2 regions of the Pseudomonas sp. S2_F03 genome follow, and region 2 is predicted to be linked to the other one. Evidence: riboswitches for the same ligand, from Rfam matches in the RefSeq annotation. Region 2 holds a riboswitch; the other holds the start of a gene.
What was found. A riboswitch is a leader RNA that binds a small molecule or an ion and turns the genes downstream of it on or off. The one in region 2 is predicted to bind cobalamin.
Positions count from the first base shown of each region.

Region 1: another riboswitch for cobalamin. It lies ahead of cobW (cobalamin biosynthesis protein CobW); the one in region 2 lies ahead of cobO (cob(I)yrinic acid a,c-diamide adenosyltransferase).

Region 1 is NZ_CP162759.1:5,861,238-5,868,393, reverse strand. Features, by position in the region: gene cobN (cobaltochelatase subunit CobN) at 1-1,828, opposite strand, end outside; gene AB4N76_RS27625 (hypothetical protein) at 1,741-2,304, opposite strand; gene cobW (cobalamin biosynthesis protein CobW) at 2,308-3,375, opposite strand; cobalamin riboswitch at 3,479-3,690, opposite strand; cobalamin riboswitch at 3,869-4,096, shown strand; gene AB4N76_RS27615 (CbtB domain-containing protein) at 4,219-4,413, shown strand; gene AB4N76_RS27610 (CbtA family protein) at 4,425-5,132, shown strand; gene AB4N76_RS27605 (cobalamin biosynthesis protein) at 5,129-5,542, shown strand; gene cobM (precorrin-4 C(11)-methyltransferase) at 5,625-6,371, shown strand; gene nfuA (Fe-S biogenesis protein NfuA) at 6,542-7,126, opposite strand.
Region 2 is NZ_CP162759.1:4,822,133-4,829,288, forward strand. Features, by position in the region: gene AB4N76_RS22535 (AI-2E family transporter) at 1-171, shown strand, start outside; gene hda (DnaA regulatory inactivator Hda) at 408-1,112, shown strand; gene AB4N76_RS22545 (C40 family peptidase) at 1,327-1,953, shown strand; gene AB4N76_RS22550 (C40 family peptidase) at 2,117-2,653, shown strand; gene AB4N76_RS22555 (PQQ-dependent sugar dehydrogenase) at 2,690-4,003, opposite strand; gene AB4N76_RS22560 (hypothetical protein) at 4,071-4,655, opposite strand; cobalamin riboswitch at 4,812-5,046, shown strand; gene cobO (cob(I)yrinic acid a,c-diamide adenosyltransferase) at 5,128-5,742, shown strand; gene AB4N76_RS22570 (cobyrinate a,c-diamide synthase) at 5,739-7,067, shown strand; gene bluB (5,6-dimethylbenzimidazole synthase) at 7,064-7,156, shown strand, end outside.

The DNA.
Region 1 (7,156 bases), 1.0 Mb from region 2:
GTTCATCGTTCATCAGTTGCAGTTCAATTGGACGAGGCCCGGTCCACGGCTCGGCCAACGCACAATCCAGAGGATCGAATCCCAGCTCGAACGCCTTCGCCAACGCTCGCAGCAAACTGGATTGCGCACCACGACCATCGCCACGGGGAATCCGCAGCAAGGCCAGCAAGGTGTCGATGCGCAAGCGCCCGGTCGGTGACTCGCCAAAGATGTGCAGGCCATCGCGAATCTGCGATTCCTTCAAATCGCACAGATAGGTGTCCAGACGCGGCAACCAGATCGCCGCGTCGGCATCGCTGTCGAGTTTTTCGTCCAGTTGCAGTTCACGGTCAATGTGGGTGTCGCGCACCAGTTGCAGGATGTCGCGCTGCAATTCCCGAGCACGACGCGGATCGAGCAGTTGCGCTTCGTAATACTCGTCGGCCAGTAATTCGAGATTGCGCAATGGCCCGTAAGTTTCAGCGCGGGTCAGCGGCGGCATCAGGTGATCGATGATCACCGCTTGAGTGCGGCGCTTGGCCTGCGCGCCCTCGCCCGGGTCATTGACGATAAACGGATAAATGTTCGGCAGCGGCCCGAGCAATGCGTCCGGCCAGCAGTTTTCCGAGAGTCCGACACCTTTGCCCGGCAACCATTCGAGGTTGCCGTGCTTGCCGACGTGAATCACGCCGTGGGCGCCGTAGGTGTTGCGCAGCCAGAAGTAGAACGCCAGATAACCGTGCGGCGGCACCAGGTCCGGGTCGTGATACACCGCGCTCGGGTCCACCTGATAACCACGCGCCGGCTGAACGCCGACGAAGGTCAGGCCGAAGCGCAGGCCGGCGATCATCATTCGTCCGCCACGGCACATCGGATCGCTTTCGGGCGTGCCCCAGCGTTCCAGCACGGCTTGGCGGTTGGCCTCGGGCAAGGCGTCGAACATCTGCCGGTATTCGTCCAGCGCGAGGCTTTGATGACAGGGACGCTGATCCAGGGTATCGAGGTCGTTGCTGACCCCGCCGAGTAATTGCTGGATCAACGCCGTTCCGCTGTCCGGTAACTCGGCCGACAGCGGATAACCCTCGACCTGCAGCGCACGCAAGATATTCAACGCGGCGGCCGGGGTATCGAGGCCGACGCCATTGCCGATGCGGCCGTCGCGAGTCGGGTAGTTGGCGAGGATCAACGCGATACGTTTTTCGCTGTTCGCCAGCCGCGCCAGATCGATCCAGCGCCGCGCCAGTTCGGCGACGAAATCCATGCGTTCGGGTTGAGGACGATAGCAAACGACGTCCGACTGACTGCGCTCGCTGCGCCACGCCAAGTCCTTGAAGCTGATCGGGCGACTGATGATGCGGCCGTCCAGTTCCGGCAATGCGATGTGCATCGCCAGGTCACGCGGACCGAGGCCCTGCTCACTGGCGCGCCATCCTGGCTCGTTGTCCTGAGCGCAAATCGCCTGAATCACCGGGATGTTGCGGCGAAACGGGCGCAGGTGCGGCGCTTCGGGGCTGGATTGGGCGAAACCGGTGGTGTTCAAAATCACCCCCGCCTCGACTTCATCCAGCCAATCCTCGACCACCGTCAGGCAGCCGGGCTCTTTCAAACTGGCCACGGCAATCGGCAAGGGATTTAACCCCGCCGCCTGCAAACGCTGGCAGAAAACATCGATAAAACCGGTATTGGCCGCCTGCAAATGCGAGCGGTAAAACAACACCGCCGCCACCGGTTGATCGGCGTGCCAATCGGCTTGCCAGTCTTTCAGGGCTGCGGGGCTTTTTTCGGATGGTAAATCGCCGTGCGCGGCAGGGTTTGTGGCTCGGCCCAGGCGTAATCGCGGCCAAGCCATTGAGTGGCCAGGCAGCGGAAAAAATCCAGGGCATTGCCCATGCCGCCCTGACGCAAAAACTGCCAGAGCCGGTCGCGATCGCCGGCCGCCACGGTGCTCAGGTCGCTGAGTTCCGGGTCCGGGCGATCATCACCCGGCACCAGAATCAGTTGCACGCCCCGCTGGGAAAGCTCCACCAGCCGCTCGATGCCGTAACGCCAATAGGCGATGCCGCCGTGCAGCGAAATCAGAATCACCTTGGCGTGCCGCAGCACTTCGTCGACATACAGGTCGACCGAGGCATGGTTTTGCACCTGCATCGGGTTGGCCAGGCGCACGCTGGGGTAGTCGTCGGGCAATTGCTGCGCGGCTTCTGCGAGCAGCGCCAGGCTGGAATCGCCGCTGCACAGGATCACCAGCTCGGCGGGGGTTTGTCCAAGGTCGGCGATGTTGTCGTCCGACACGAAACCGCCGGGCTGGGTCCTGAGCAGGTGCATGGCTTAAACGCTGAGCGCGGCGCGCAATTGCGCTTCGAGTTGCGCGGCGTCCAGGTCTTGACCGATCAACACCAAGCGCGTGGTCCGCGCCTCATCGGCGCCCCACTGACGGTCAAAGTGCTTGTCGAAACGCGTGCCCACGCCCTGAATCAGCAAACGCATCGGTTTGTTGGGGATCGCGGCGAAGCCTTTCACACGCAGGATGCCGTGCTTGACCACCAGTTGGGTCAGCGCATCCAGCAGCAGGCTTTCGTCGGCTTGCGGCAGTTCGAGGGAGATCGAGTCAAACGCATCGTGATCGTGGTCGTCATGGTCATCACCGTCGTGGTGGTGGTCGTGATGGCTGTGACGGCTGTCAATGTGCTCTTCGGAGCCGGCACCGAGGCCGATCAGCACGTCCAGCGGTAGGCGACCGCTGCTGGCTTCGATGACTTTGACCGCCGGCGGCAATTCTTCAGCGACTTCAAGGCGCACGCGGGCCAGGTCTTCAGGGCTGATCAGGTCGGCCTTGTTGAGGATCACCAGGTCGGCGCTGGCCAATTGGTCGGCGAACAGCTCGTGCAGCGGCGATTCATGGTCCAGGTTCGGGTCGAGTTTACGCTGGGCGTCGACCTGATCCGGGAACGCGGCAAAGGTGCCGGCGGCCACGGCCGGGCTGTCGACGACGGTAATGACCGCGTCGACGGTGCAGGCACTGCGGATTTCCGGCCATTGGAAGGCTTGAACCAACGGTTTTGGCAGGGCCAGGCCCGAGGTTTCGATGAGGATGTGATCGAGGTCGCCGCGACGGGCAACCAGTTCGCGCATCACCGGGAAGAATTCTTCCTGAACCGTGCAGCACAGGCAGCCGTTGGCCAACTCATAAACGCGACCGTTGGCTTCTTCTTCGGTGCAGCCGATGGAGCATTGCTTGAGGATATCGCCGTCAATACCCAGCTCGCCAAACTCGTTGACGATCACCGCGATGCGACGGCCCTGAGCGTTGTCGAGCATGTGCCGCAGCAGCGTGGTTTTGCCCGAGCCGAGGAAACCGGTAACGATGGTGACGGGGAGTTTGGCCAGTGTTTTCATCGGATGCCCTTTGGCTTTGGTGGCGGGCATACGGGACGACGACCGGCAGCGCGCACGCGCATGCCTGAAGAGTTCGCCACCGGATCACCCCGCCCGGTTGAAAGTGAGAATCTGTGTCGAGGCAGGTCTCCTGGCTGACGGCTGGCCAGTCGATTGACTGGCGGTTGCTGCGCCTTCCCGCTCGCGCCATGGCTGGCGCATGCAGTGGCATGGCAGAAACTGAACCGTTCACAGTTGCGGGGGCAGCCGCGGCATTGACCGCGTTCCCTTCTTAGCTTCGACAAACGCCGAAGAACCTCGAAAGCGCAAGGCTACGCATCGCGCTGGGGCGGGTCAATGTTCACATGACATTGGCGGCGCGCCCTTCGCGAGCAAGCCCGCTCCCACATTCGACCACGTTCCAATGTGGGAGCGGGCTTGCTCGCGAATGGAGCGCCTCGGTTTTCGTGTTGAGAACCCTTGCCAATTGACGGCCAACCCCCGCCCATGCTCTCCTACACGCCTTGTTACGGGTGCCCTTCACAGGGTGAAACGGGAAACCGGTGAATCATGTGCTTTACTCAAAGCCATGTCAGTCCGGTGCTGCCCCCGCAACGGTAAGCGAGCGAAGCATCAAATCCACTGTGCCAGCAGTTCGGCATGGGAAGGTGATGTTTGCAGGCCACGGCGAAAGCCAACGCCCCTCGTGAGCCCGGAGACCGGCCCGCAACACACAGTGACCCTTACGGTCACGGAACAACAAACCCGCGGTGGGCGGGCGCTGTTTGAACGTCTGCGAGCCCGAATCGCAGGGGTTTTCCATGCGCTCTATTCACCCGCTGACAGACCAGAGGGAAGCGCGCCATGTCGATCATCACCAGCACCGGCTCCAGCAGCACCGCCAGCACCACCACAACCCTGACCCAACGCCTGACCGCCGCCGTGTGTGCGTCGATCCTGGGCGCGTGCCTTGTCTATTTCGCCGGTTTCTCGCACATAGAAGCGGTGCACAACGCCGCGCACGATACCCGTCACAGCTCTGCGTTCCCGTGCCATTGAGACCTGCCCAAATGATCAAGCGTATTGCGCAAACCGCAGGTTTCACCGGGTTGCTGGCCGCCCTGTTGCTGACCCTGCTGCAAAGTTTCTGGGTGGCACCGCTGATCCTTCAGGCCGAAACCTACGAAAAAGCCGAGCCGGCAGTGGTTCAACCCCATGAACACGCCGACGGCGCCATGGCCGCTCATACCCACGACGCCGAAGCCTGGGAGCCGGAAGACGGCTGGCAGCGCGTGCTGTCGACCACCGGCGGCAACCTGGTGGTCGCGGTCGGTTTTGCCCTGATGCTTGCCGGTCTCTATACCCTGCGGGCGCCAAACAGCACCGCACAAGGTCTGCTCTGGGGCTTGGCCGGTTACGCGACGTTCGTCCTCGCACCGACCCTCGGCCTGCCACCTGAATTGCCGGGCACTGCCGCAGCCGATCTGGCACAACGGCAGATCTGGTGGATCGGCACGGCGGCGTCCACAGCAGCCGGCATCGCCCTGATCGTGTTCAGCCGTCATTGGCTGATGAAAGTGCTGGGCGCGGCGATTCTGGCCACTCCACATGTCATCGGCGCACCTCAGCCGGAAGTGCATTCGATGCTCGCGCCGGAAGCCCTGGAAGCGCAGTTCAAAATCGCTTCGCAGCTGACCAACGTGGCGTTCTGGCTGGCCTTGGGCCTGATCAGTGCCTGGTTGTTCCGACGCAAAAACGATGGCCAATACCACGCATGACAGAGACCCGCACAGCGCCGACGTTAGTGGTCGGCCTGGGCTGCCAGCGCGGCTGCCCCGCCAGCACGCTGCGGGCATTGCTTGATCAGGCGTTACAGGCTCATCAAGTCGGACTTCACGAAATAAAGGCCCTGGCCAGCATCGACCTGAAGCGCGACGAGTCGGGTCTGGTCGAGCTGGCCGCACAACTCGAGTTGCCGTTGTTGTTTTTCAGCAGTGAACAATTGGCCTGCTATCACACCAAACTCACCCATCATTCAGACATCGCCTTCGAGCGCACGGGCTGTTATGGCGTAGCGGAAAGTGCTGCCCTAGCATTGGCCGAACAATTGGCCCAGGCGCCGGCGAAGCTGCTGATATCCCGACAAAAATACGCTCAGGCGACCCTGGCATTGGCCGGCGCTGCGTAAAATCCCTGGTAATCGCGCATTCGATCATGAGCAATCTTCATCTGAAGCCGTTGCCCTGCCCCTTTTCTCACAGGAACCGACGATGACCGTCTACTTCATTGGCGCAGGCCCCGGCGACCCGGAACTGATCACGGTCAAAGGCCAACGGCTGATTCGCAGCTGCCCGGTGATCATCTATGCCGGCTCCCTGGTGCCCGTGGCCGTGCTGGAAGGCCATCGCGCCGAACAGGTGGTCAACAGCGCCGAACTACACCTGGAACAGATCATCGAACTGATCAAAACCGCCCACGCCAACGGCCAGGACGTGGCACGGGTGCATTCCGGCGATCCGAGCCTGTATGGCGCGATTGGCGAACAGATTCGCTACCTGCGTGAGCTCGACATTCCGTTTGAAATCGTACCGGGCGTAACGGCGACAGCGGCGTGCGCGGCGCTTTTAGGGGCGGAACTGACCCTGCCGGACATTTCGCAAAGCGTGATTTTGACCCGCTACGCGGACAAGACAGCCATGCCGGCTGGCGAAGAACTGGGCAGCCTGGCGCAACATGGGGCGACCATGGCCATTCATTTGGGCGTCAATCACCTGGAGAAAATCCTCGCTGAACTGCTGCCGCATTACGGCGCGGACTGCCCGATCGCGGTGATCCACCGGGCGACCTGGCCGGATCAGGATTGGGTAGTGGGGACACTTGAGGACATTGCCGGGAAGGTTGAAGCGAAGGGATTTCGGCGCACGGCGTTGATCTTGGTCGGGCGCGTATTGGGGAGTGACCAGTTCAGCGCCTCGTCGCTGTATCGCGCGGGGCATGCGCATCTCTATCGCCCATAGGGCCTCTTCGCGAGCAAGCCCGCTCCCACATTTGATCTTCGTCGTACACAAAATTTGTTTTCGCGGGAGATTCAATGTGGGAGCGGGCTTGCTCGCGAAGGGGCCAGCGAACTCCACCCATAAAAAAACGGCACTCACGGGTGCCGTTTTTTCATTTCGCAGCGAACACCTTAGTAGTAGGCGTTTTCTTTCTGCGTGTGGTCGGTCACGTCACGAACACCCTTGAGCTCAGGAATACGCTCAAGCAACGTGCGCTCGATGCCTTCCTTCAGAGTCACGTCCGCCTGGCCACAGCCCTGGCAACCACCGCCGAATTTCAGAACGGCGATACCGTCTTCAACGACATCGATCAGGCTGACCTGACCGCCGTGGCTCGCCAGCCCCGGGTTGATCTCGGTTTGCAGGTAGTAATTGATACGCTCGTTAACCGGGCTGTCGGCATTGACCATCGGCACTTTGGCGTTTGGCGCCTTGATGGTCAGTTGGCCGCCCATGCGGTCGGTGGCGTAGTCGACCACCGCATCGTCCAGGAAGGCTTCACTGAAGTGATCGATGTAAGCGGTGAAGCTTTTGAGCCCCAGCGCCGTGTCTTCAAGTTTTTCTTCGCCCGGCTTGCAGTAGGCAATGCAGGTTTCGGCGTACTGGGTGCCAGGCTGGGTGATAAAGACGCGGATGCCGATACCCGGGGTGTTCTGCTTGGAAAGCAGGTCAGCCAGGTAATCATGGGCGGCGTCGGTAATGGTTATAGCGGTCATGGAAACTCCTCGCAGGCTTGGGCGCAGTTT
Region 2 (7,156 bases):
GGCCTGCATCCAGTGGCGGTGATCTTCGCGATTCTGGCAGGGGGAGAATTGTTCGGTTTTACTGGCGTGTTGCTGGCATTGCCGGTGGCGGCGGTGATCATGGTGCTGGTGCGCCATGTACAGGATTTGTATAGGGATTCAGATATGTACGGCGGTGTCGACAAACCTTGATTGCAACGGTTGTCGACGGTTCACAGAGGTCGGCCTGTTTTCGTGCCAGGTCGGCCTGCATCCCGGGTGTGCCAGAGGCCGGTGCTGTCAAAGAAACTGTCATAAAACCGGTGCGTTAACGCAAACCTTTGATTTTGCTTGTGGTCTGTCGCATTGTGCGACCAGCGTCACGGGTATAAACTTCGCAAACTTTACACAGAGGCCACTAACGGTTCCTTTGGAACTGTTCAGTCAGCATGAAACCGATTCAGCTGCCCCTAGGTGTGCGTCTGCGTGATGACGCTACCTTTATCAATTACTACCCTGGCGCCAATGCCGCAGCACTCGGCTATGTCGAGCGGCTATGCGAAGCCGACGCCGGCTGGACCGAAAGCCTGATTTATCTCTGGGGCAAGGACGGGGTAGGGCGTACGCATTTGTTGCAGGCGGCCTGCCTGCGCTTCGAGCAGTTGGGGGAGCCGGCGGTGTACCTGCCGTTGGCCGAGCTGCTGGATCGTGGCATCTCGATTCTCGATAACCTCGAACAATACGAACTGGTCTGCCTGGATGATTTGCAGGCGGTTGCCGGCCGGGCGGATTGGGAAGAGGCGCTGTTCCATCTGTTCAATCGGTTGCGTGACAGTGGTCGGCGCTTGCTGATCGCCGCGTCGACATCCCCGCGTGAACTGCCGGTGAAGCTGGCAGACTTGAAGTCCCGCTTGACCCTGGCGCTGATCTTTCAGATGCGTCCACTCTCTGACGAAGACAAATTGCGCGCCTTGCAATTGCGTGCGTCGCGTCGCGGCCTACACCTGACCGATGAAGTCGGCCATTTTATTTTGACTCGCGGTACCCGCAGCATGAGTGCGCTTTTCGAGCTGCTTGAACGTCTCGATCAGGCCTCTCTTCAAGCTCAGCGCAAGCTGACAATCCCCTTCCTGAAGGAAACGCTGGGCTGGTAAAACCAAAGCCTGGCAGGGGTTTCGGCATATTTCAGGCGCCAGGAAATCGGCTTTCCTACAGGGCTGCAGGCTGCGCAAGCGTTTAAAATGGGCTTAAGCGCTTAGATGTTAACGAGAAACCGATAAGTCACATAAAGTTCGATTGAATTTGCAAATGAGGATGATAGCGGGCATAGTCTCGACTTCTTTACAACTATCAGCCACGGTCGTGCCCATGCTAAAGCGCTTCGCACCCCTCGTGCCTCTCGCACTCGTCACCCTGTTGTTCGGTTGCGCTGCTCACTCTCCAGTGTCCCAGCAAGAGCAACAACAGCAGGCTAAAAATTCAGTTACCGCACAATCTTCTTCCGTTCTTTTCCAGGAAGAACTGGCCACCGATAAAGAACTGGCCGACTTTGCCGACGGCAAGGCCTACCAGCTACCGGTTCTGGCCGACAGCATTCTTGAGCGCGGCATGTCCCTGATCGGTACCCGTTACCGTTTCGGCGGCACTTCTGAAGCCGGTTTTGATTGCAGCGGCTTCATCGGTTACCTCTTCCGTGAGGAAGCGGGCATGAACCTGCCTCGTTCTACTCGCGAAATGATTAACGTGGACGCCCCACTGGTGGCTCGCAGCGCGCTGAAGCCAGGCGATCTGCTGTTCTTCGCGACCAATGGTCGTCGTGGTCGCGTCAGTCACGCCGGGATCTACCTGGGTGACAACCAGTTCATCCACTCCAGCAGCCGCAAAAGCGGTGGCGTCCGGGTCGACAGCCTGGGTGACAGCTACTGGAGCAAGACCTTCATCGAAGCCAAACGCGCCCTCGCGATGGCACCGACAGTGGTCACCGCTCGCAAGTAAACGTACAAGTTGTAAGGCGAAGTTAAAGTCTTACTTGAAGTTTGCTGCGTAGGCGCTAGAATTCTGATCTTAATGATGGCAAACCGCCTGCGTCACGCGCAGGCGGTTTTCTTTCTGCACTCCCAGCAGGAAAAAGCCGCAGCCAGATCAGGATGCTCTGCTTATGACGATGTCGGCCCGCCTTGCACTCATGTTCTTCGCAGCGCTGCTCAGCGCCTGCGCCAGCCGCACACCGCCTACTGCGCCGGTGAATCGCGCGCCGATCGTCTTTGGTTCCTCCCAGGCATCTTCCCCTGAAGCAGAAGAGGTGCTCTTTCGCGCGTTGGGCCTGGTGGGCACGCCTTACCGTTGGGGCGGCAATACGCCGGACTCCGGTTTTGATTGCAGTGGGTTAATCGGCTTTGTCTATCGTGATGCCGCCGGCATTTCCCTGCCGCGTACCACGCACGAGATGATCAGCATGCAAGCCGCCAATGTGGGCAAGGAAGGTCTGCAAACCGGTGATCTCATCTTCTTCGCTACCAATGGCGGTTCTCAGGTGAGCCATGCCGGGATTTACGTGGGCGAGGGCCGCTTCGTTCATGCACCCGCCACGGGCGGCACGGTGAAGCTCGACAGCTTGTCCAAAGCCTATTGGCAGCGGGCTTACCTGAGCGCCAAGCGCGTTCTGCAACCCGAGCACTTGGCACGCAATCCCTAGTCACGCTGCTGCCCCCCTATAAATTGAGGGTTGCGGTTATTTAGCGGCTGACACGCGCCACACCTTGTTCCCGACATCATCCGCCACCAGCAAGCCACCCTGCTGGTCGATCACGACGCCTACCGGCCGACCCATGGCCTCTTCGTCTTTATTGAGAAAATCGGTCAGTACATCGACCGGTTTCCCGGTCGGTTTGCCGCCTGCGAATGGCACGAAGATCACTTTGTAGCCGCTGTGCGGTTTGCGGTTCCACGAACCGTGCTGACCGATAAAGGCCCCTTCCTTGAATTGCGCGGGCAGGCTGGTGCCTTCAGCGAACGTCAGCCCCAGCGATGCCGTGTGCGGACCCACTGCGTAGTCCGGCGCAATGGCCTTGGCCACCAGGTTCGGGTTTTGTGGCTCGACACGAATGTCGACATGTTGGCCGTAGTAGCTGAACGGCCAGCCATAGAACCCGCCATCCTTGACCGAGGTGATGTAGTCCGGCACCAGGTCGCTGCCGATTTCGTCCCGCTCATTGACCGCCGTCCACAATGCACCGCTGCGGGGCTCCCAGGCCAAACCGTTCGGGTTGCGAATGCCGGAAGCGAAAATCCGGTGGTTGCCGGTGGCGCGGTCCACTTCCCAGATTGCTGCGCGACCTACCTCTTGATCCAGGCCGTTTTCACCGACGTTGCTGTTGGAGCCCACCGTGACGTACAGCTTGCGGCCGTCCTTGCTGGCGATGACGTTTTTGGTCCAGTGATGATTCAGCGTGCCTCCCGGCAGATCGACCACCTTGGTAGGCGGCGACTTGATCGCGGTGTCACCGCTTTCGTAGTGAAAGCGCAGCAATCGGTCGGTGTCGGCCACGTACAGGTCATTGCCGACCAGCGTCATGCCGAAGGGTGAGTTGAGGTTTTCCAGGAACACCGTGCGGGTTTCGGCGATGCCGTCGTGGTCCTTGTCACGCAGCAGGGTGATGCGGTTCGGGCTCGGTACTTTGGCGCCGGCACGGCCCATGGCTTTGCCCATGACCCAGCCACGAATGCCTTTGCCGTCATCGGGTTTGGGTGGCGCGCTGGTTTCGGCTACCAGCACGTCGCCGTTGGGTAGCACGTAGAGCCAGCGCGGGTGATCGAGGTCTTCGGCGAAGGCGGCCACTTGAGTGCCGGCAGCGGCAGTAGGTTTCGCGCCCTTCGGCCAGCCGATCGCCGGGGCGATATTCACCGTCGGGATCAGGGTTTTGTTGGGTTCAGGCAGCTTGGGTGACGGGCCGGTGCCGTCGGAGACTTGCAGTATGGAGGTCTCACCACAGGCGGCAAGCCCTCCGGCGAGCACTATGACGATAGCGAGCGGGGACTTGCGCATGCTGGTCTTCCCTATGATTGCTCTGACTTAATCATAGAGAAGCTTCAGCGTGCGATGGTTCCGTCGATTAGCCGCGGGCTTCCTTGAACAACACGGCAACGCCTGGGTGATAGTTGCCGGCTTCGTTGCGCAACTTGCGATAGGCGTAGGGGAAATACCAGGCGACGGCACAGCAGTGTTCTTTTTGCAGATCGTCGACCATGTCCTGAAGTTCTTCAGGGGTGGCGCTTTGCTGGGCTTTTTGCGGGGCAACGAACAGGCAACCAAGTTTCAGGTCGCTGGCGTAGCTGATTCGTTTGGCATCGCTGGTGATGTCCTGCAGTGCCTGCGTCAGGTTCAGGCTGTTGACCTTGGGCCAGCGTTGAGTGGCCTGAAGGTAGGCGCGCTCTTCGGCGGTTGCGATAAACAGATCGGCGCGGGCGTTGCGCTCGCCTTCTTCGTTCTGTTTGCGCGTCGACGTGTTTGGCAGCGTGACCATTTCCGCCATCCAGGCTGCTGCGGAGAGCAGGCCGAGGTTGGCTTTTTCATCGTGCCAATATGGCGAGTCGTTATCACCGCGCACCGTGTTGTAGCGGTCGATACAGTCAAACCAGCGCTCCAGCACCGGCCGCAGGAATTCCAGCTTCGGATTGCTGATGATCATGCCTTGCATGTTGCTCACCCTTGTAATTGTGTTGTTGGGTTTTGTGGCGCTTTGATATCACTGCTGACAGTGTGGTGCAAGATTGGCGTCAGTAAATTGATCGGCGGCAGTATATCGCTCGCCGCAGCTTTGTCTTCATTTGACGCTCCACCCCCAACCCTCTAACCTTCGCGGCTTGTTTCAGGTGCTCTGTGGCAGTGGCCGACAGAGTGAAACAGGGAAGCCGGTGAGTGACTATCGTAAAACGACGAAACGTCACGATCCCGGCGCTGCCCCCGCAACGGTAAATGAGTGAAAACTGCGCCTTGAGCCACTGTGTCTATTGTCGACATGGGAAGGCGCGCAGTCCGGCATCACGCCGCTCATGAGCCCGGAGACCGGCCTGATTCATCCAGCGGCATCACGGTGGGCGATGCCAGGCTTCTTGCCGTCTATTCTTGTGCCCGCCCGCCGTTATCCAGCCTCAACGGAGAGCTCCCCCATGACCGATACCCCCCCTGATCGTGACGAACGCCATTTGGCGCGCATGCAGCGCAAAAAAGCCGTGATCGACGAACGCATTGCCAATTCCCCCAACGAGTGCGGCTTGTTGCTGGTGCTGACCGGCAATGGCAAAGGCAAGAGCAGTTCGGCATTCGGCATGCTCGCCCGGTCGATGGGGCACGGTATGCAGTGCGGCGTGGTGCAATTCATCAAGGGGCGCAACAGCACCGGCGAAGAACTGTTCTTCCGCCGCTTCCCGGAGCAAGTGCGTTTCCATGTCATGGGCGAAGGCTTTACCTGGGAAACCCAGGACCGCCAGCGTGACATTGCTGCCGCCGAAGCGGCCTGGGCGGTGTCCCGCGAATTGCTCAGCGATCCGTCCATTGGCCTGGTGGTGCTGGATGAGCTGAACATCGCGCTCAAGCACGGTTATCTCGATCTCGATCAAGTGCTCAGCGACTTGCAAGCTCGTCCTCCGATGCAACACGTAGTGGTCACCGGTCGCGGCGCCAAGCCGGAAATGATCGAACTGGCCGACACCGTCACCGAAATGGGCGTGATCAAGCACGCGTTCCAGGCCGGGATCAAAGCGCAAAAAGGCGTCGAGCTGTGAATCAGCCACGTTGTTGCCCGGCGGTACTGATTGCCGCCCCGGCTTCCGGTCAGGGCAAGACCACCGTCACTGCCGCGCTGGCCCGTTTGCATCGCAATCAGGGGCGCAAGGTGCGCGTGTTCAAATGTGGCCCGGACTTTCTTGACCCGATGATCCTCGAACGCGCCAGCGGTGCGCCGGTGTATCAATTGGACATGTGGATGGTCGGCGAGCAGGAAAGTCGGCGACTGCTGTGGGAAGCCGCTGCTGAAGCCGACTTGATCCTGATCGAAGGCGTCATGGGGCTGTTCGACGGCACGCCGTCCAGCGCCGACCTGGCGCGGCACTTCGGAGTGCCGGTGCTCGCGGTGATCGACGGCACTGCCATGGCGCAGACCTTCGGTGCACTGGCGTTAGGGCTGGCGCGCTATCAAGCGGATTTGCCGTTTGCCGGTGTATTGGCCAACCGCGTGGGCACGCTGCGGCATGCGCAATTGCTTGAAGGCAGCCTGACCGAAGGCTTGCGTTGGTATGGCGCGTTGTCGCGAGAAACCGGAATCGAGTTGCCGAGCCGTCATCTGGGGCTGGTTCAGGCCAGCGAGTTGAATGATTTGGACCTGCGGCTCGACGCGGCAGCCGATGCGCTGGCCAGCAGCTGTGAAGTGGCATTGCCGCCGGCGGTGGAGTTTGCCGCCCCGGATGTGATTGTTGCCGAGCCGTTGCTCGCGGGCGTGCGCATTGCGGTAGCCCGTGACGAAGCGTTCGCCTTCACTTACGGCGCGAGCCTGGATTTGCTGCGAGCCATGGGCGCCGAACTCTCGTTCTTCTCGCCGATCCGTGACCGCCAATTACCGGACGCCGACAGCCTCTACCTGCCGGGCGGTTATCCCGAATTGCACCATGTCGCATTGTCACAGAACACCCCGATGCTCAACGCAATCCGTGCGCACCATGCGGCCGGTAAACCGTTGTTGGCCGAGTGCGGCGGCATGCTGTACTTGCTCGACTCGTTGACCGATGTCGAGGGCACTCGTGCAGAGCTGGTCGGTTTGTTGAAAGGGGACGCGGTGATGCAAAAGCGTCTGGCCGCGTTGGCTTTGCAAGCGGTCGAACTGCCTGAAGGTTCGCTGCGCGGCCACACGTATCACCACTCCCTGACCAGCACCGAGCTTGAGCCTATCGCGCGCGGCCTCAGTCCGAACGGCGGTCGCGGCGCCGAGGCGGTTTATCGTGAGGGGCGGATGACCGCGTCTTACGTGCACTTCTATTTTCCATCCAATCCATCGGCCATTGCCGCGCTGTTTGCGCCGGACCTTGAGGCCGACTTGCTCGCGAAGCGGCCATGAGCGACAACGCTTTTTCCGATGCCGAACGCGCAGCGGTCTATCGCGCCATCGGCGAGCGCCGCGACATGCGTCACTTCAGCGGCGGCACG